4 regions of the Hominisplanchenecus murintestinalis genome follow, and region 3 is predicted to be linked to each of the others. Evidence: predicted binding sites of a transcription regulator. Region 3 holds the regulator's gene; each other region holds the start of a gene.
The links. Region 3 encodes Rex, which represses fermentation and respiration genes when NADH is low (regulators of the CRP and FNR family bind a similar motif). Its sites were predicted from a motif close to ATTGTTAANTANTTAACAAT; they were not measured.
Positions count from the first base shown of each region.

Region 1: the regulator Rex is predicted to act here: its motif matches at 2,851-2,870, upstream of NFR99_RS01135 (DUF8180 domain-containing protein).
Region 2: the regulator Rex is predicted to act here: its motif matches at 3,270-3,289, upstream of NFR99_RS13615 (4Fe-4S dicluster domain-containing protein).
Region 4: the regulator Rex is predicted to act here: its motif matches at 2,715-2,734, upstream of NFR99_RS01065 (complex I 24 kDa subunit family protein).

Region 1 is NZ_CALPCM010000001.1:247,547-252,948, reverse strand. It holds gene NFR99_RS01150 (AAA family ATPase) at 1-971, shown strand, start outside; gene NFR99_RS01145 (ABC transporter permease) at 1,113-2,042, shown strand; gene NFR99_RS01140 (ABC transporter ATP-binding protein) at 2,035-2,829, shown strand; gene NFR99_RS01135 (DUF8180 domain-containing protein) at 3,053-3,469, shown strand; gene NFR99_RS01130 (CooT family nickel-binding protein) at 3,482-3,673, shown strand; gene NFR99_RS01125 (methylenetetrahydrofolate reductase) at 3,709-4,629, shown strand; gene NFR99_RS01120 (ATP-binding protein) at 4,664-5,402, shown strand, end outside.
Region 2 is NZ_CALPCM010000061.1:2,250-7,651, forward strand. It holds gene NFR99_RS13595 (DUF4097 family beta strand repeat-containing protein) at 1-494, shown strand, start outside; gene aroD (type I 3-dehydroquinate dehydratase) at 633-1,394, shown strand; gene NFR99_RS13605 (sigma-E processing peptidase SpoIIGA) at 1,635-2,414, shown strand; gene sigE (RNA polymerase sporulation sigma factor SigE) at 2,426-3,166, shown strand; gene NFR99_RS13615 (4Fe-4S dicluster domain-containing protein) at 3,330-4,838, shown strand; gene NFR99_RS13620 (DNA alkylation repair protein) at 4,835-5,402, shown strand, end outside.
Region 3 is NZ_CALPCM010000032.1:6,616-12,017, reverse strand. It holds gene alr (alanine racemase) at 1-955, opposite strand, end outside; gene NFR99_RS10860 (NAD(P)H-hydrate dehydratase) at 952-2,442, opposite strand; gene NFR99_RS10855 (redox-sensing transcriptional repressor Rex) at 2,439-3,080, opposite strand; gene NFR99_RS10850 (aspartate kinase) at 3,194-4,513, opposite strand; gene NFR99_RS10845 (M56 family metallopeptidase) at 4,611-5,402, opposite strand, start outside.
Region 4 is NZ_CALPCM010000001.1:231,601-237,002, forward strand. It holds gene NFR99_RS01055 ([FeFe] hydrogenase, group A) at 1-236, opposite strand, end outside; gene NFR99_RS01060 (NADH-ubiquinone oxidoreductase-F iron-sulfur binding region domain-containing protein) at 247-2,127, opposite strand; gene NFR99_RS01065 (complex I 24 kDa subunit family protein) at 2,120-2,602, opposite strand; cobalamin riboswitch at 3,024-3,211, opposite strand; gene NFR99_RS01070 (bifunctional 5,10-methylenetetrahydrofolate dehydrogenase/5,10-methenyltetrahydrofolate cyclohydrolase) at 3,364-4,215, opposite strand; gene NFR99_RS01075 (cyclodeaminase/cyclohydrolase family protein) at 4,229-4,858, opposite strand; gene NFR99_RS01080 (DUF3786 domain-containing protein) at 4,924-5,402, opposite strand, start outside.

The DNA of each region.
Region 1 (5,402 bases), on a different contig from region 3:
ATAATTTAAAAATCATTTCGATATTGAGCGACAAGTACGATGAACATTTTGGTTTTACGGAAGCGGAAGTCAGGAAAATTTGTGAAGATTATGGAATGAACTCAAAAATCCCAATATTTGAAGAATGGTATGATGGTTATCTGTTCGGAAATAAGAATGTATACAATCCTTGGAGTGTAATTCAGTTTGCAGATGATTTGCAAGAGAATGAAGAGCGTTTTCCGTATTCTTACTGGGCAAATACAAGTTCCAACAGTATTGTACGGAGCCTGATTGAGCGGGCGGATGATGAAATAAAGAGCGAGATTGAAGCATTGATTGAAGGGAAAAGCGTAGTAAAGCCAATTCATGAGGATATTACTTATGATGAGGTTTATAAAAGTATGGATAACCTCTGGAATTTTATGTTTTTTACAGGTTATTTCCGAAAGGTACGGGAGTGGATGGATGAGCGGACAAAACAGCACTTTGTAGAGCTGGCTATTCCGAATCAGGAAATAAAGTATATATTCCGCATGAAAATTCTTACGTGGTTTGATGAGAAATTGAAAGAAAAAGACCGCTCAGAGCTGTTCACAGCGCTGGTGAACCAGGATGTGGAAAAGCTGGAGGATGAAATCGTGGATCTGCTGATGGAGACGATTAGCTTTAATGACGCTTATGAAAGTTTCTATCACGGTTTTTTGGCCAGTATCTTGTCAGGAATGAAAGGGTATATCATAAAGTCTAACCGGGAGGGTGGAAAAGGAAGGAGCGATTTGTTTGTCAAGCCTGTTACCCGAAGAAAAGCGGCGTTTGTAATAGAGTTTAAAGTGGCGAAGAGGTTCGAAGAGCTGGAAGCAAAGGCCGGGGAAGCGCTGCGGCAGATAGAAGAGAAGCGTTATGCGGACGAACTGCACGGCGACGGGTATCAGGAGGTTATCCGGTATGGGATTGCATTTTTCGGGAAGGACTGTGTGGTGAGAGCTTGAACGTCAGTGCAGGTGTAACAGTTCAGCCTTCGGCTTCACTGTTACGTGCAGGTCTCAAAACTAGTGCTTGCATGTTGATTTTGTTTTTACTATAATAAAGAATTAGAGAAATACATATATACTATTGAGGAGGAGAAGAAAGTGAACATTACGACACTGTTAAACGCGATGCCGGGAGCCTGTGCCCAGGGGCTGATTTGGGGGATTATGGCAATCGGGGTGTACATTACTTACAAAATCCTGGATTTGGCAGACCTTACGGTAGACGGGACGATGTGTACAGGAGGCGCCGTCTGTATTATGATGATGCTGAATGGGCAGTCTGTAGGAGTTTCTCTGCTATGTGCATTTCTGGCTGGAATGCTGGCTGGACTGGTAACGGGAATTTTCCATACGGCGATGGGAATTCCGGCGATTTTGGCGGGGATTTTGACTCAGTTGGGACTTTATTCCGTAAACTTGCGGATTATGATGGGAAAATCAAACCAGGCGCTCAGTGTGGACAAGTATAATCTTCTTGTATCCCTGAGATACGTAAAGGGAGTCCCATTTTATCAGAATAGTATTTTCGTGGTAATGATTTTTATTCTTGTAATTATTGCTGCGCTTTACTGGTTCTTCGGGACGGAGCTGGGCTGCTCTATCCGTGCGACAGGTTCCAACCAGAACATGTCAAGGGCACAGGGGATCAATACAAACACACGCAAAATCATCGGACTGATGCTTTCGAACGGTATCGTGGCTCTTGCCAGCGGCCTTTACGCCCAGTACCAGGGGTTTGCAGATGTGAATATGGGGCGCGGCGCGATTGTAATCGGACTGGCTGCGGTTATTATCGGACAGGTTGTATTCGGGAAAATCAGGGGGAACTTTGCGTTTAAGCTGTTTGCCGTGGCGCTTGGAGCGATTATTTATTATCTGGTTATCCAGGTCGTTCTCTGGATGGGACTGAATTCTAACGATTTGAAGCTGCTGTCAGCGCTTGTGGTGGCGGTATTCCTGGCGATTCCTTATATGAAAGGAAAGTATTTTGCGAAGGGTATAAGAAAAGGAGGTTCTGCCAATGCTTAAGATAACAGGTGTAAAAAAGACATTCAATGCGGGCACGATCAATGAAAAAGCGGCTTTGAGGGGGCTGGAACTTACTTTGAATGAAGGAGATTTCGTAACGGTTATCGGAGGAAACGGAGCCGGGAAATCTACAATGCTGAATGCGATTGCCGGCGTCTGGCCGGTGGATGAAGGAAGTATTTTTATTGATGATATCAATGTGACGAAGCTGCCGGAGCATAAACGTGCGAGCTATCTGGGGCGTGTGTTCCAGGACCCCATGACGGGGACTGCAGCCAGCATGATGATAGAAGAGAATCTGGCGCTTGCGGCGAGGAGAGGCGCGCGCAGGGGCCTTAGGCAAGGAATTACGAACAGTGAGCGGGAAGAATACAAGGAACGGCTGAAAATTCTGGATTTGGGACTGGAAGAGCGGCTTACTTCCAAAGTCGGCCTGCTTTCCGGCGGACAGAGGCAGGCGCTGACGCTGCTTATGGCGACGCTGAAAAAACCAAAAGTTCTTTTATTGGATGAGCATACGGCGGCGCTAGATCCCAAAACAGCGGCAAAAGTGCTGGACGCTACAGACCGCATCGTGTCAAAGGACAACCTGACGACAATCATGATTACCCACAATATGAAGGATGCCATTGTACACGGAAACCGCCTCGTGATGATGTATGAGGGACGGATTATCTATGATGTGGCGGGCGAAGAGAAAAAAAGCCTGAAAGTTTCTGATTTGCTGGCGAAGTTTGAACAGGTCAGCGGCGGAGAGTTTGCAAATGATAGAATGATACTTGCGTAAATTCGCCAATTTTTGTTAATTTTTATCAAATTATTGAAAAAAGTACATTCGTAATTGTTGAGAATGGATATATGTTGTGTTATAATACAGACATATAAGCAGATTTTGTTTGCTATATGTCCAAAAGTTAATGATACGATGCTATGAAAGGCCATAGCTGCAGATGTGAAAGCGCGGATTTATCGGCTTTCATGTTATTTTGTGTGAAAGGAGGTAGATGTCGATGCACTTGGTAAAGGATGAAAATGGAAATGTATGCGCACATGCACACAGCCATACACATTCTCATACTCATGAAGGCGGACTGGAACACAGCCATCCCCACAACCATGAACACGGACATGAGAATGAGCATGACCACACGCACTCCCACGCAGACGGCTGCAGTCAGGAGTCCTGCGGAGAATGCCGGGGCTGCGGGCATGAACATTCAGAGGCATCTGATAAGAATGCGGCACTGCTGACTTATATGTATCAGCATAACCAGAGCCATGCTGCGGAACTTGACCAGATGGCGGAAAAGCTTTTGAAGGAAGGGAACGATAAGGCTGCGGAACAGATACGCAAAGCAGTGGATGAGTTCCAGAAAGGAAATATGTATCTGAACCTGGCGCTTGCCGTGGTGAAAGACGGGCAGTAGGAGGAATGACAGATGTGTTTAGCTACAGTTTACAATAAAGCCCAGGAGCCTGACAGTGTGATTTTACAGTATGTCAGCAAATTAGAGGTGGATGGTGAAAATATCACCCTGATTGATGTAATGGGTGAGCAGAAGACCATCCGGGGAAGCATCCGGTCTGTAGACCTGACCGGGGGATGTGTTGTAATTAACTGCGAAGAGTAAGCAGTTAAAATAAAAAACATGGAGGTAGTTTAGCAATGAAAAGATTATCGGAAATGATGAAAGAAAGACAGTTGCTTTCTTTCGAGCTTTTTCCACCAAAAACAGACAAGGGAATGGAAAATCTCCCTGGAACAATCGGGAAGCTGTGCGAGTTTGAGCCAGAGTATATTTCCTGTACATACGGCGCCGGCGGCACAAACGTAGGAAAGAATCTGGATGTGTGTCAGATGATTAAAGAGGCAGGAACCACTCCGGTAACACATTTCACATGCATCGGAAACACTCGTGAGGGAATCAAAGAGCAGCTTGAAAATTATCTGAAAAACGGCGTAGACCATATGCTGGCGCTTCGCGGCGACCTTCCGTTCGGATGGACAGGAACCGGCGGGGATTTCAAATATGCGACAGATCTGGTAGCTTTTGTGCGAAAAGAGTTTGGCGATAAATTTGAAATTGCAGTGGCAGGTTCCCCTGAGGGACATATCTCATGCCGCAGCCTGGATGCTGATGTGGCAGTTTTGAAACAGAAACAGGATAACGGCGCGGACTACATCATGACACAGCTCTGCTGGGATATGGAGCAGTTCAAGCGCTGGCAGGATAAGCTGGACAGAGCGGGTATTACGATGCCGGTTGACGTAGGTATCATGCCGATTCTTGACCAGGCAGCTACGATTAACATGGCGCTTTCACGTAATGCATGTGTAATGCCGCGTGCACTGTGCGAGCTGATTTCAAAATACTGGATTTTCCCGAATCCATTTGATAAAGAGCCGTTTGACGCGGCGGTTGACCAGAAGAAAGCTGACTTCAAGAAGGCTGGTATTGAATACACAATTAAGCAGATTGATGAGTACCGTGCACTCGGAATTAATGGTATCCATCTGTATGCACTGAATAAGTGGAAAGACGTTACTGACATCATCAATGAGTCCGGTATCAAGACAATGGTTTAATTTACTGATATTTCTTTAGAAGGAGCATGATTTTATGTCATTTACTATAGCGGTAGCGGGAAAAGGCGGGGTCGGAAAGACAACGCTGTGCGGTCTGATGATTGACTATTTAAGCAGGAAAGGGAAAACACCGATTCTGGCCGTGGATGCAGATGCGAATGCGAATCTGAACGAAGTCCTCGGCGTGGACGTGGAGATGACTCTTGGTGAAATCCGCGAGGAAGTGACCCGGGCAGAGATGAGCAAGGAAAATCCGATTCCCAAGGGTATGACAAAAGCAGATTATATGGAATTCATGTTCGGACGCTGTCTTTCTGAACAGGACGATTACGATTTACTTGTAATGGGACGCTCACAGGGGAAAGGTTGTTATTGTTTTGTGAACGGGCTTTTACAGAGCCAGCTGCAGAAACTGGCGCCTCATTATCCGTATATTGTGGTAGATAATGAGGCGGGAATGGAGCATATCAGCCGTGGTATTCTGCCGAAAGTGGACACTTTTATACTGGTCAGCGATTGTTCCAGAAGAGGAGTTCAGGCGGTAGGACGCATCGCAGAACTGATAAAGGAATGTGATATGAAGCCGGATTCTGTCGGGCTGATTGTAAACCGTGCTCCAAACGGTGAATTAAATGAAGGAACCAGAGAAGAAATTGAAAAACAGGGGCTGCAGCTCTTGGGCATTGTGCCGCAGGATACGGATGTCTATGAATATGACTGCGACGGAAAGCCTACGGTGGAGCTGCCGGAGGAATCCCCTGTCAGGAAAGCTT
Region 2 (5,402 bases), on a different contig from region 3:
CAGTAAAGAGCGAGTCCGGGAATACCAAAATAGAGGAGATGAGCGGGAAAGAGCTTTCTCTGGTTAATGAGTACGGAGAGATCACAATGCAAAATGTGACAACAGATACGTTTGTCCATATCAAGAGCGGAGACAGTGGAAATATCAGAATACAGGACATAAAAACCGGACAGATGAAACTTGAAACAGAGGGCGGAGATGTGGAAGGCAAGAAAGTAGAACTTGGAACGGCGGACATTCAAGTTGCATATGGGAAATGTGAACTATACGAACTGAATGCAAAAGATGTAAAGGTATCAAGCGAAAGTGGAAATGTAAAACTTGCAATGGCAGGAAAAGAAAAAGAATACCAGATGAGCCTTATGACAGAGTTTGGGGAAGTATCTGTCAACGGGAAAAAGCAGGGGAATAATATTCTTTTGGAGAGGGAGAAAGCAAAAAGAAAGCTTGAGGTAAAGAGTGAGGAAGGGAATATCTGGGTAGATACGGAATGATTTTGCTGTCTAAGAACTTTCAAAATGTGGTTTATTATGGGATTTAGCCGCTATCTGTCTCTGGATTTTACCGGCTGTCTGTGGTATGATAAATTATCAGAGAAAAATATACCATATACAAGAAGAGGAGAATAGGCGATGAGTGCCATAGTAGAAATAAGAAATGTGAAGATTGGAGAAGGGACGCCCAAAATCTGCGTCCCTCTTACAGCGTCCACAAGAGAAAGCATCTGTACATCGGCAGAAGCATTGAAGGGACACCCCTTTGACATGGTGGAATGGCGCGCGGATTTTTTTGAAGAGCTTTTGGATCCACAGGCAGTAAATGAGACACTGCAGGAGCTTCGTGAAATTCTGGGGGATATTCCCCTGCTGTTTACTGTCCGCACAAAAGAGGAAGGGGGGAATGTTCGTCTGGATGCGGAAACATATCTGGGAGTGAATATCCGGGCGATGAGGACAGGGCTGCCAGATTTAGTTGATGCAGAAATATTCCGCGGGGATGATATCACGTACATGATGGTGGAAGCGGCACATGGCCAGGGTATGAAAGTGATCGCGTCCAACCATGATTTTAGCAGGACGCCGAAGAAGGAAGAATTGATGCGGCGGCTCTGTAAAATGCAGGAAATGGAGGCAGATATTGCCAAACTGGCGGTAATGCCCAGGACAGAGAGGGATGTATTGACGCTTTTGGACGCGACGCTGGCTATGAAGGAACTTCACCAGGATACGCCGATAGTGACAATGGCAATGGGAGAACTGGGAGTGATCAGCCGGCTGGCAGGGCAGCTTTTTGGGTCGGCGATTACGTTCGGAAGCGTAGGTGAGGTGTCTGCGCCCGGGCAGATTCCAGTGGAAAAGTTATATGAGTTTTTGAAAGATTTAAAATTAGGCTAAGGCAAAATCGCTGTGAAAGTCCGCACGGTCCTGAAATTTTTCGGATGCGAAGGGTTTCAGGGCTTTTTTTGCGCACTGATATAGTGGGATTAAGTAAGAATAAGAAAGCGATGGTGCGGTAAAATTTTGTCGATAAGAAATCAGAAATTGCTTCCCGGATTTGACAAATTTCTTTTCCTGGATTTCATATAATTGGAAATGCCTAATCCAAGTGCTTCATAAGGGCGTGGGAGGTGTTTCGTGTATTATGAATTTTACATAGATATATTCTTTCTGGAAAATATGATGCTGGACTATATCGTACTTGCGCTGACGGGAAGCATCCTGAAATGGAAAAGAGATTTCAGACTGCTGTTTCTTGCAGCATTTACCGGAGCTTTGGGAGCATGTATGCTCATGGTAAGCCCGTTTCGTGGGATTCCGGCAGTGATGATTGCCGGATATGTATTGACGGCAGTTTTGATGGTCAGAATTGCTTATGGCATCTCGCAGAAACATTTGCTGGCAAAAGGGCTCCTCTGCTTTTCTTGTACTGCATTTTTGACAGGGGGGATTTTCCAGGCGGTGTCTGCACAGTTTTCATTTTCTGTTCCGACAGCGGCGTTTGTGAGCGCGGGAGTACTCACGGTATTTTTGAGAGGATATCAAGGTGTAAAATTCAAGACACAGAATTTTTATGATGTCACGTTGGGCTTCCATGGAAAAACCGTATGTGTCAGGGCTCTGAGGGATACGGGAAACCAGCTGAAAGACCCGCTTACGGGAAAGCCTGTAAGCATACTGGCTTATGATGCTGCCAGGGGGCTTTTGGATAAGGATGCAAAAATGTTTTATATTCCGTTCCATTCTATTGGAAAAAGCAGCGGCCTGCTGCCGGGAATGACATTAGATTATATGAACATCAGGCGGGAAAAAGACTTACAGCGGCTGGAGCGACCGGTGATTGCAGTGAGTAAAGAGCCTGTGAACCGGGATGGAAAGTATCAGCTGATTCTTCATCCCCAGCTTTTGGATGAATAGGAGGGATTCTTATGGTAATCAAAGTTGCAATGCCGCGTCATTTTCAATTCCGTGTCGTATCGACACTGCCCAGCCTTTTGATGGGGCGGGGGAATGATATCCACTATATAGGAGGGAGCGAGGTGCTGCCGCCGCCGTTGTCAGCCCATCAGGAAGCAAAGGCCATCGAGAATCTTGAGACAGACCATAACAGTGAGGCAAAGACAATGCTGATTGAGCATAATCTGCGGCTGGTGGTTTACATAGCGAAAAAGTTTGACAATACGGGAGTGGGCGTGGAAGATTTGACGTCTATAGGTACAATAGGGCTGATAAAAGCAATCAATACATTCAATCCGGGAAAAAATATCAAGCTGGCCACTTATGCGTCCAGGTGTATCGAAAATGAAATTCTAATGTATTTGAGAAGGAACAACAAGACAAAGATGGAAGTATCGATTGATGAGCCTCTGAACGTGGACTGGGACGGGAATGAGCTGTTGCTTTCAGATATCCTGGGAACAGATGAGGATGTGATTTATAAAGATATGGAGACAGAGGTGGAGCGGAAACTTCTGATGAAAGCTATCGGAAAACTTACGGACAGAGAGCAGACCATTGTAAGACTGCGGTTTGGGCTGAATACTCTGGACGGGGAGGAGAGGACGCAGAAAGAGGTTGCGGATTTGCTGGGGATTTCCCAGTCTTACATTTCAAGGCTTGAAAAGAAAATTATGAAGAGGCTGAAGAAAGAGATTGTGAGGTTTGAATAGAAATATCTTTTGGCTGTTAGTGGGCAGTATCCCCTGGCTTTTGCCGGGGGATTTTATATGGGCAAATTTGCATGTACAGAAAAGCTTGTACTCTGATTGAAAGTATGTTAAAGTTTTGTCAGTAAACATGTTTTAACAAAAAGCTTCAAATGGAGGATGAGCTATGAGAGGAATTTATACATCTGTAAATAAAATCAGGCGCCAGGTCTTTACAGAAGTGGCGCGGTTCGCGTATGAAGGAGGAGATTATACAAAGTTCGAGGAAGTGCCGTACAAGATTATCAAAGGAGAGATTGCAGCTTATCGTGACAGCGTATTTCTGGAACGGGCGATTGTAGGCGAGCGGCTCCGGCTTACTATGGGGCTTCCATGGAGGAAAGCAGATGAACAGGCGCCGATTTCCGAGGGGCTGGATGAGGCGATGAAGTCGGAGAAGTATTATGAGCCGCCATTGGTAAACATTATTAAATTCGCCTGCCATTCCTGCCCGGATAATAAGGTGTTTGTTACGGATGCCTGCCAGGGCTGTCTGGCTCATCCGTGTAAAGAAGTCTGTCCCAAAAATGCGGTGGAGATTGTGAATGGACGTTCTGTTATTGATGAAGAAAAATGTGTAAAATGTGGGAAATGCGTGCAGGAATGCCCATACGGAGCAATTACGAAACTGGAGCGTCCCTGTGCGAAAGCCTGCGGGATGGACGCCATCCGAAGCGATGAATTTGGCAGGGCGGATATTGATTACGATAAATGTGTTTCCTGCGGTATGTGCCTGGTAAACTGTCCGTTTGGGGCCATTGCTGATAAGAGCCAGATTTTCCAGACGATTCAGGCGATTAAGAGCGATGTTCCGGTGTATGCAATCGTGGCTCCGGCAGTTTCCGGGCAGTTTGGGCCTAAGCTTACGCCGGATAAGATGAAAGCGGCGTTTCGAGGACTGGGATTTGAGGATATTGTGGAGGTAGCGGTAGGCGCGGATTTATGCACGATTGAGGAAGCGAAAGAGTTTATCAAAGATGTACCTGAGAAGCAGCCGTTTATGGCCACATCCTGCTGCCCGGCGTGGTCGGTAATGGCGAAAAAGCTCTTTCCGCAGTTTGCGCCTTATATTTCTATGGCGTTGACTCCGATGGTGCTGACTGCCCGGCTGGTAAAGAAGGAGCATCCGAATTGTAAGATTGCATTTATCGGTCCCTGTGCGGCGAAAAAGCTGGAAGCAAGCCGAAGAAGCATCCGCAGTGATGTGGATTTTGTGTTGACCTTTGAGGAAGTCATGGGGATGTTTACGGCGAAGGAAATGGATTTTGACAGCCTGCCGTCAGAGGAATTCTTTACGGAAGCGAGCGGCGACGGGAAAGGGTTTGCCATTAGCGGGGGCGTGGCGTCTGCGGTAGTGAATTGTATTAAGAAGCTGGAACCCTCCCGCGAAGTCAAGGTTCAGAGCGCAGAAGGCCTGAGGGAATGCCGGAAAATGCTGACGATGGCAAAAGCCGGGAAACTGAACGGCTATCTGCTGGAGGGTATGGCATGCCCGGGCGGCTGTGTGGCGGGGGCAGGAACCCAGCAGCCGATTAACCGTTCTAAGACTGCAGTAACAAATGACAAGAAAAATGCAAGATTCCAGAGTGTGATGGACAGCGGATATAAGGAGCATCTGGCAGAACTGGAAGAATGATAACAGAAGGTACGGACGGTAAGAAGGAAGGGCAGATGAAAATAGATGTAAGAGAGGAACTGCTTTGTCTGGCAGAGCCGGAATACCAGAAATTTAACAGCAGGCTGATACCAAATATCAATCCGGAAACAATGCTGGGCGTCCGTCTTCCGGCGCTCAGAAAGCTTGCCAGGGAGCTGTCGAAAGAGGATTGGAGGACATATCTGGAGACAGCTCAGAATAAATATTATGAAGAGGCCATGCTCCAGGGGATGGTGATTGGCTGCGCCAAGATGGAGTTTGAGGAGCGGATTTCTTATATTAGGTGGTTTCTGCCGAAAATTGATAACTGGGCAGTGTGCGACAGTTTCTGCAGCAGCCTGAAAGCAATGAGCAGGTATACAGAAGAGATGTGGCCATTTATCCAAGAATGCCGGGCAGGAAACAGTGCATATGTCATCCGGTTTGGCGCAGTGATGCTGCTGGATTACTATATGGATGAGGCTTGGATAAACGAGGCGCTGAAACTGCTGGATGGGGTCAGGCATGATGATTACTATGTAAAAATGGCGGTGGCGTGGACGA
Region 3 (5,402 bases):
ACTGATCCATACATACCCTGCCAAGAATCGGCGCTTTTTTCCCATGTATTAACACCCAGCCTTTATTGGAAAGGCTTCGCGGATACCCGTCCCCATATCCTACAGGTATCGTGGCAATCCGCATTTTCTGTTCTGTAACATAAGTTCCCCCATAGCTGACAGGCGTTCCCGCTTCCACATCTTTTATGTACACAATATGGCTTTTTAAGGACATTGCCGGACGGAGCGGCAGGCTTTCACGGCTCACTTCCTCTGAAGGATAAATCCCATAACCTGTAATCCCCGGCCTTACCAGATCCGCCGTAAGCCCCGGCATCTCTAAGATAGCGGCACTGTTTGAACAATGCCGCAGGGGAATTTCTACCCCTTTCTCTTTCAGCAGTTCTAAAAAATGTATGTATCTCGAAAACTGAATTTTGGCATGGGACTTATCTGCCTCGTCAGCCCTGGCAAAGTGCGTAAACAGCCCCTCTATCTCAATCCCGGGAAGCGCGGTAATCCGGGCAGCCTCCTCTGCGCCTTCTTCTGTATCTGGAAGCCCAATCCTTGCCATTCCCGTATCTACAGCCATATGTATAAAAAACTTCTTTCCCTCTGCCAGCGCCGCCTCCGACATCTGCGCCGCCATATCATACTTGAAAACTGCAGGGCGTATTTCTTCTCTCGCCAACCAGCGGTAATCCTCCCGGAACGTATAGCCTAAGATCAGTATGGGCTTTGTAATTCCATGTCTCCTTAGCTCCTGCGCTTCCTCCACAGCCGCCACCGCGAATCCCCAGATATCATCCAGCGGCTCCAGAAACCTTGCTATAGGCACGGCGCCGTGTCCATACCCATCGGTTTTTACTACGGCAATCATTTTCTGTCCGCCGCCAAGCTTCTTTTTCATTTCCTGATAATTAAACTCTATTGCATCCAGATCAATTTCCGCCCATACTCTTCCATGCTTCTTCATGCGTTCTCTCCCTCCAACAATACTGTCGGTATCTCCTTCAAAAGATCTCCTGCCAGCATCCCGCGTCTTCCCAGACGTTTGGACGCCAGTTCCCCGGCAGAGCCGTGAATCCACACTGCCAGCTTTGCCGCCGCAAAAGGCTCCATCCCCTGTGCAAGCAGTCCTGTCAGAATTCCTGTAAGTACATCCCCGGAACCTCCCGTTGCCATTCCGTCTGTCCCCGTGAGATTTACGCAGATTTCCCTGCCGTCAGAAACCACGGTTCTGGTATCTTTCAGTACGCAAACCACCCGGTACTCCTCTGCAAATCGCCGGCATGTTCCCGGCAAATCTTCCAGAATCGTGCTTTTGGGAATACCCGTCAGACGTTCCATCTCTCCTACATGGGGAGTCACCACAACAGGCGCCCGGCGCTCCCTTAACGTCTCTATCCTGCCGGAAAGCAGATTCAGCGCGTCTGCATCCAGTACCAGCGGACAGACGCATCTTTCCAAAAACAAACACAGGATTTCCCACTTTCCCTCGCCTGTTCCAAACCCCGGGCCGATTCCTGCTGCTGTAGGCCACCGGAAGCTGTTTTCTTCTTCCAAAACCTCCGAAACCTCATATGTAGACAACAGCGCTTCCGGAAGCCTTTCCTGCACAATCACCCGATTGCATTCTTCTGTAAAGATTTTCACCAGCCCTGTTCCCACACGGTACGCTGCCTCCCCTGCCAGATATGCCGCACCGCACATATTCTTCTGTCCCGCCACAAGCAGGGCTTTTCCGTAAGTACCTTTATTTGAATACCTCATCCTCCGCGGCAGGCAGCGCATATCCTCCCGTCCGAGATAGTATGCACGGGGTAATTCCCCACGGAAACTTTTCTCTGTAATTCCTATGTCCCATACAACGGTTTCCCCGCAGTATAAGGCTCCCGGGTAAAGCACCTGTCCAAGCTTCGCAAACCCGAATGTCACGGTTCTGTCTGCGCATACGGCTGCCCCCATCACTCTGCCGCTATCAGCAGAAATGCCTGAAGGGATATCTACTGCTATCACCTTTCCCGATGCCTGATTAATCTGTTCGATCAACGTCCGGTACTCTCCCTCGACTTTCCTGGAAAGCCCCACGCCAAAGATAGCATCTACTATACAAGTATATTCATGAACGTCTATATTGCTGACAAAATTCATACCATAATTTTCGCAGATTTTCTTCTGAATCCGCGCTGCTTCGCTCATGGACTCCTCTTTTCCTACAAACAGGACAGCAATCTCCACATTTCGCTCCATCAAAATCCGGGCGGCTGCAAATCCGTCGCCTCCGTTATTGCCCGAACCGCACACTGCCAGCACCTTATCCGTACAAAATTCACCGTCCATCACCGAATCTGCCACTGCCAAAGCTGCCCGCTCCATAAGCACAAGACCGGGAACCCCATATTCTTCTATCGTAATCCTGTCGCATCTCTGCATCTCCCGGGCATTTACCAGGTATTTCATCTCCCCGTCTCCTGTCTGCGGCTGATATTATAGGAAAGCTGCATCAGGCTTTCCGACAGATGTACATTCTCCACAATCACATCCTCCGGCAATCTGAGATCCAGGTGTGCGAAATTCCAGATAGCTTTCACACCATTCTCGACCAGCAGCACCGCCATCTCTTCAGCCTGGCTTTTCGGCAGCGTAAGCGCGGCAATCTGAATGTCATTTTCCCGCAGAAAACGGGGAATCTCATCTGCCACACGTATCTCTATCCCCCTCACATTTTTTCCCACAAGCTCTGGATTCACATCAAAAATCCCTATAATCTTAAATCCCCGCTTTTCAAACTTTACATAATTCGTAAGCGCCTGCCCCAGATTTCCTCCTCCCACGATAATCATATGGTAGGTTTTATCCAGTCCAAGGATTCTTCCTATCTCATTATAAAGAAACTCCACATTATAGCCATAGCCCTGCTGCCCAAAACCGCCGAAATTATTCAAATCCTGCCGAATCTGCGATGCAGTTACCCGCATCTTTTCACTCAAATCATTTGAAGAAATTCTCTCTACACCTCTCTCAAGCAAATCTCCTAAATACCGGTAATAGCGCGGCAGACGTTTCACTACTGCCCTTGATATTTCCTTCCCCTCCATCAGAATCATCCTTCCCGACTATAGTTTACCCCATCCCGTCAGCGGTCTTCCCCTGTCGGAATGGGGTATGCTTCTTTATCCAGTATACCTAAATGTTAAATTTCTGTCAATTCTTATAGCTGGGTTGTCACAAAAATATCATAAATCGCTTTAATTGCCGCTTCAAAATCATCATTTCTCACGCCGATGATAATATTCAGCTCGCTGGAACCCTGATCAATCATCTTCACATTGATATTCGCATGTGCCAGCGCGGAGAAAATACGCCCAGCCGTTCCTCTGGTCGCCCGCATACCGCGCCCTACCACTGCAATCAAGGCCAGGTTCGCTTCTAAATCTACAGAATCCGGGTTCACCGCACGGTGGATTCCCGCCAGTACCTTCTGCTCCTTTTCCTCAAATTCCGACTGATGGACAAAAATTGTCATCGTGTCGATACCGGAGGGCATATGCTCAAAAGAAATCCCATTTTCTTCAAACACCTGGAGCACCTTCCTGCCAAATCCAACCTCCGCATTCATCATATCCTTCTCAATATTCAGGGCGGCAAAACCTTTCTTCCCGGCAATTCCGGTGATTGTATAATTCGGTCTCCTGCATGTGCTTTCCACAATCAGGGTTCCTTTATCCTGCGGAGCATTCGTATTCCTGATATTAATGGGGATTCCCGCCTTGCGCACCGGGAAAATCGCATCTTCGTGAAGTACAGTCGCGCCCATATAGGAAAGCTCCCGCAGCTCCCGGTAAGTAATTGTCTCAATCACCTTCGGATTTTCAATGATTCGTGGGTCTGTCACCAGGAACCCGGAAACATCCGTCCAGTTTTCATAGATATCCGCACTGATAGCTTTTGCCACAATAGAACCGGTCACATCGGAACCGCCTCTCGAAAATGTCTTTACCTTTCCGTCCGGCATGGCGCCGTAAAATCCCGGAACCACAGCGCTCTCTACCTCTGCCAGCCTTGCGGAAAGCTTTGCATTTGTCTCATCCGCCGCAAAATTCCCATCCTCGTCAAAACAAATCACCTCTGCCGCATCCACAAACTCATATCCCAGATATGCAGCCATTACAATGCCGTTCAGATACTCTCCCCTGGAAGCCGCATAATCTGTCCCTGCTTTCCCGGCAAAAGACTCACTGATAACCTGGAACTCTTCTTCGAGGGAAAGCGAAAGCTCCAGTCCATGAATAATTTCATAATAGCGCGCCTTGATATCCTCCAGCAGTTTCCCAAACTTTTCTCCTGCCTCAGCCGCAGCATAACACTTATAGAGCATATCCGTTACCTTCGTGTCCCCGTCAAACCGTTTTCCCGGTGCAGACGGTACTACAAACCGTCTCGCTTCATCGCTGCGGATGATATCTCCTACCTTACGGAACTGCTCTGCGCTGGCAAGAGAACTGCCTCCAAATTTCACTACTTTTTTCATACTTTTTATCTCCTCCTGACGTAACAACTAGACGTTTCTCTTATCTTAGTATAAAAATCGCCGTTCGTCCAGTATTTTAGGAAGATATTCTTTCAGGCTAATCCTCCGTAAGCTTAAACTGCGCTCCGTCATATACGGGGATTCCCATCCGCTCATCTGTCAGGGCAACCGAAGAAGAGCCTTCCTGAATAAATTCCAGCGTATCCTTATCTATTCTCTTAAACCGGAAATGATAAGTCCCTTCATAATCTGTCAGAGTCAAAATATCTCCCTCCACTTCATATGTACCGGCATGAAGATACGAGGACAGCAAATCAAAACCGAAACTGCCTTCTTTTGTTATTTCATTCAGGCTCAGCCCCGGAGTCCAGAGGTCTTTAAGCTCCTCATCCACATCTGCCCCCACCTCCATTTTATATGTTTTTACCGCGTCCGATGCTTCTGGAACTCCGACTGAAAAACCATACTCCTGATTGTAAACGCTGCCGTCAGATTCTGCCTGGCTTTCGGGAACTGTATCTGCTACCCTTCCATTTGTGCCAAGCAGACAGACTGCCATGATACACACCACGCCCAGGCCAGCTCCCACCCAGCGCCCTGTATGCCTGAAATTCAGAATATTCCGTATCCGTCTTTTGATTCCATTTTCTCCAAACCCCAGGATTCCTGTGTGGAAGCTTTCGCTTTCTTTCTGTGCGAAAGAAAGCAGGAGGCTGCTGTATTCTGCTTTTCTTTTAACCCCTATCCGTTCCAGAACCCGCTCGTCGCAGCTCATTTCCATATCTTTCTGCATCGCAAAATACGCCGCCCACACAAGAGGATGAAACCAGTAAACCGCCAGCAGCAGGTATGCAAAGATCTTCACCAGATAATCCCTTCTCTGGATATG
Region 4 (5,402 bases), on a different contig from region 3:
TTCAATTTCCCGGTATTCGTATAAATTACCATACCGTCCCGGGGTTCTTCCGAGCAGGATGCAAACATCCGCCCCCGGTCATCCTCTACCGTGCACAGGCGGCATGCGCCGAACGTGGAAAGCTCAGAATGATAGCAGAGTGTCGGAATGTCAATGCCTGCTTTCCGGATAATGGTTAGGACATTTTTTTCATCGGTAAATTCTACTTTTCTACCGTCAATTGTAATCGTTCCCATATTCGCCCTCCTATGCTTCTATATAAATCGCATCAAATGCACAGTTGTCTTTACATGCTTCACATTTAATACAGATGTCCGGATTAATGTGGTAACACTGTTTGCGCACACCTGTAATCGCCCCCACAGGGCAATTCCTGGCACATTTGCCGCAGCCCTTGCAATACTCTGGATTGATGACAAAGCGGCGCATTGCCGTACATACTTTCGCCTTACACTTTTTCTCTGCAATATGCTCTTCATATTCGTCACGGAACAGCCGCAGGGTACTCAGCACCGGAAGCGGCGCGCTTTTACCCAATCCGCACAGCGCCATGCTCTTGACCATTTCAGCCAGCTCTTCCAGTCTGTCTAAATCCTCCGCTTCTCCTTTTCCGTCCACGATTTTCTCCAGAATCTCCAGCATACGTTTTGTTCCTTCCCTGCAGGGAACACATTTTCCGCAGGACTCCCTCTGGGTAAAACTCATGAAAAATCTGGCGACTTCAACCATGCAGGTATGTTCATCCATAACCACTAAACCGCCGGAACCAATAATCGCACCAAATTTTTTGATGGATTCAAAGTCCAGGGGAATATCCAGGTGCTGCTCTGTCAGGCAGCCGCCGGAAGGACCGCCAATCTGTACAGCCTTGAATTTTCCTCCGTCTTTCATTCCGCCGCCGATGTCAAAAATAATTTCTCTGAGCGTGGTTCCCATAGGCACTTCAATTAATCCGGTGTTCTGGATAGAGCCTGTCAGGGAAAATGTCTTTGTCCCAGGCGTGTCCTCTGTACCGATGCTGCGATACCAGTCCGCGCCGTTTAATACAATCTTTGGCACGTTTGCATAGGTTTCCACATTATTCAGAACCGTCGGTTTCGCCCACAGTCCTTTTTCTACCGTACGAGGAGGCTTTACGCGGGGCATTCCCCGGTTTCCTTCGATAGAAGCTGTCAGCGCGCTTCCTTCACCGCACACAAACGCTCCTGCTCCCCGGTTGATATGCATATGAAAGCTGAAATCCGTACCAAGAATATTGCTGCCCAGCATATGGCGTTTTTCAAGCTCTGTGATGGCATGTTTCAGCCTTGATACAGACATGGGATATTCTGCACGCACATATATGTATCCGTTTGCAGAGCCTACCGCATACCCTGCAATCATCATTCCTTCTATCAGTTTATAAGGGTCGCCCTCCATCACAGAACCATCCATGAATGCCCCCGGATCGCCTTCGTCACCATTACAAACCACATAGCGCTCGTTCTCCGGCTGGCTGGCTGCCTGTTTCCATTTCCGTCCTGCCGGGAAACCGCCGCCGCCCCGTCCCCGCAGCCCTGAACGGTCGACAGCATCTGCGACTTCTTCCGGCGTCATCTCAAACAACGCTTTCTGGAATGCCTGAAAACCGCCGCCAGCCAGATATTCGTCAAAGGATTCTGCGTCAAACTTTCCGCAGTTTTCCAATACGACTCTTGTCTGTTTCGATATAAACGGAATCTCCTCCGGGCTTTTGTAGCGAAAGCCTTTCTGTTCATATAAAAGGCTTTCTACCACATCATCCCCTTCTACAGAACGTTCAAAAATTTCTTTACAATTGCTTAGCTGAACCTTCGTATACTGTACAATTTTATCTCCTTTTTGGATACGCACCAGGGGGCCCAGTTCACATACGCCCTGGCATCCTGTCTTCTTCACTCCCAGGTGAGCTTTGTCATCATGCGGCCGGAAATCCACGGTTACCTCTGGAGTATCTTTTGCGATTTTCAGAAACTCTTCATAAATCTTCTGAGAACCAGTCGCAATACATCCTGTTCCTGAGCAGACAAGGATTCTGCAGGCATAGGAAGCCATTTCCTGCTCCGCTGCTTCACGGCTCTTTCTTAATTCTTCCCTGTTTTCAATCATCTGCATCACCTCTCAATTCTCGAATCAGCTCCAGTACTTTTTCCGGCGTCATGCGGGGATGGACGTCCTCATTTACCATAACCGCAGGCGCCAGCCCGCACGCCCCGAGGCAGGAGACCGTTTCTACTGTAAACATCATGTCATCCGTCGTGTGTTTCTTTGCACTCAGCCCAAGCTCTTTTTGAAATGCCTCCAGGATAGGAATCGATTTCCTCACATGACAGGCTGTACCATCGCAGACCTTTATGATATATTTCCCCTTCGCTTCAAAAGAAAAATTCTCATAAAATGTGGCAACACTGTAAGCTTTGGCTTCTGTGATTCCAATCTGCCCTGCGACATAGGTGAGTAATTCTCCCGGCAGATAACGGTATATACCCTGGATATCCTGCATAATTGGAATCAGCGAAGCAGGCTTTTTTCCATAAAAAGCAATAATTTCATCTGCCTTTTCATAATAAGTTTGATCCAGCATTGTCTTGCCTCCTTTAGATAGATTTTCGTAACAACTTATGTTTCCTATTATACTTTATATTTGCAGTTTTCACAATAATATTTTTCGAATTATCATTTGATTTCGCTGCTATTTTTCTAATTTTTTATCAATATACGTGATTTTTTTAACAAAAATACAGCACACCCTCGCTTCTGCCTGTAATACCAATCAGAAAGCTTCGGATGTGCTGTGCACTGCTTAGGAACAGGCTGCGGAATACCTGTTCCCGAAGGAGGTAGTTCAAGCTGCGGCTCTATAGGAACCTCAGCTTTTTTTGTGTATTTAATAAAAACGCAGCGAGAATCATTCACTAAGTAAAAACATGCCTGCTTACCCTTGCAGACATTTAACGCAGGACATACCTCTTATGTCCTGAATGGATGTTAAACTTTACGCGGAAGCCCATCTCACATATAAAGCAGGTTTCCTGACTTACAGATCATTACGCTGTCCCGCCTTCTCACAAATGGGTATGCAATGGACTTATGGAACAGAATTCCCTGAATACAGTGACCGGATCGCTCAGGACTCTCACCTGATTCCCTTTTCAGGAGCAAATACCCCTGCACTTCATATGGCAATATTAAATTACACATCTATATCCTACTAGCCTGGTAGTAATTTGTCAATCTTTATTTTTTATGATTGGTTTTAAGAAAATCATGAATCGTAAAAATTCCCCGCAGCCATTTAAACGCCGCGGGGAATTTTCTAAAACATCAGTTCCATCAGTAATCCTGCTATTTACTTGCCTTCTCTGCCGCTTCTACTACATGCCCTACCAGCACGGAGGTAGTTACGCTTCCAACGCCGCCAGGTACGGGAGTGATGGCATCTACGATTGGCTCTACTTTTGCATAGTCTACGTCACCGCAGAGTTTTCCTTCTTCATTTACATTGATACCTACGTCAATAATAATCTGTCCCGGCCTTACATAAGAATCGTCAACTACTCCTGCGCGTCCGGCAGCCACGATTACGATATCGGCCTCTTTTACTACAGACGGCATATCTACAGTCCTCGTGTGGCATACGGTCACAGTCGCATTTTTCTTAATCAGCATCATGGCGGCAGGTTTTCCTACAACCAGAGAACGTCCTACAACCACCGCCTTTTTCCCCGTGCAGTCAATTCCGTAGTAATCCAGAATTTCCATACATGCCTGCGGCGTACATGGCGGATAACCCAGGTCTTTTCCTGTAAATACGCCGGCCATAGAGCCGTCTGTCATACAGTCTACGTCTTTTGCCGGGTCAAGCGCCTGCTCAATCTCATTCTGATTTAAATGTTTCGGGAGAGGACGGAATAAAAGTACTCCGTGGACAGATTCATCGTTGTTCACTTCGTCAATTACTGCAAGCACCTGCTCCTGCGTTGCATCTGCCGGAAGAAGGTATTTCTTATATTCCACGCCCAGCTTCTCGCAGCGCTTTGTAGCTCCCCTTTCATATGACAGGTCGCTCTCGTTTTCACCGACACGCACAATTCCAAGCGTTGGCTTAATTCCTTTTTCATTCAGCTTCTGGGCTTTTGCAATAATGCGCTCATTCAGAGCCGCTACGACTTCTTTTCCTAACAATTGTTTTGCCATGTTCCCTCTCCTTTTATTTCAATCTTCCAAGTACGCTGTTAAAGATTTCTTCTGCTTTCTTCGGATATTCCGCAAGCATAGCGTCAGCTTTTTTATTTAACTCTTCTGCATATTCTCTGTTTTTCATGGATTTTGTATTGATATATACGTTCAGGGAAGCGCCCTCAAGCGCTGCTTTGCAGAACGCTGCTCCAACTCCGGCGTCGCTGATTGCCAGCGCGGAACCTTTTGCGGCAAATTCGGCGATAATGTCGATAGCTTCGCAGCATTTCTCCATGATTTCCATCGGAACAGAGCAGGCGTCTTTCAGCACGATTTCCATAACTCTGGCTTTCTCGGCCTTTTCCTCTTCTGTCTCTCTTGGCATTCCGTATGCTTTTGAAAGCGGTTCAAATACCTCCGCATCCCTCTCAATCAGCGTCAGCAAGTCAGCCTGGAGCTTATCGCATTTTGCTTTCAGCTCATACATCTCTGCTTCCACATCTGCATATTTTTTCTTGCCTACAGTCAGGCTGCCCACCATATTTCCAAGCGCTGTCCCAATAGCGCCTACAAGCGCAGATGCGCCGCCGCCACCCGGTACGGGCGCTTTTGATGCCAGCACTTCTACAAATTCATTACATGGTACTGTTGAAAACCCCATTGTTCTACCTCCTGTTTTCAGTTCCTGCTGTCTGGCTTTGTGCTGCAAAAAGCCAGACCAGACTGTTAGATTTTCTTTAATGTATTGATCGATATATCCCCCACCACTGCCAAATCTTCCGTCTCAAAAGACAACGGGAAATTATCAGAAAATAGTATCTGGGAGGACGGCGGAAATTCGTCATCTCCTGCCCACAAAATAAAGCGTACAAAATACTTATCCAGAAATTCAAATTCGTAAGCGGCGTCTCCCATATCCAGCTTTTTTGCCCCGATTTTTTCCATCTGCGCATGAAAAAGAGAAAGATTCGAACCATATCCAAACGCCAGGCGCATCATACAGCGTCCCTGAAACTGACGGAAATATACTTCTCCGTGGGGAACTTCCCGATAGGTCAGGAAATTTCCGCTTCCCGTGGATGACACACCTCTGGTCAGATAACGCATCACCATGATTTTCGGCGGAATGCCATCCTCCATCGCTCCATATCCATGTCCTTCCGGGTCTGCTTTCCGTATCGTACATTCCGGCCATTTAATCAGAA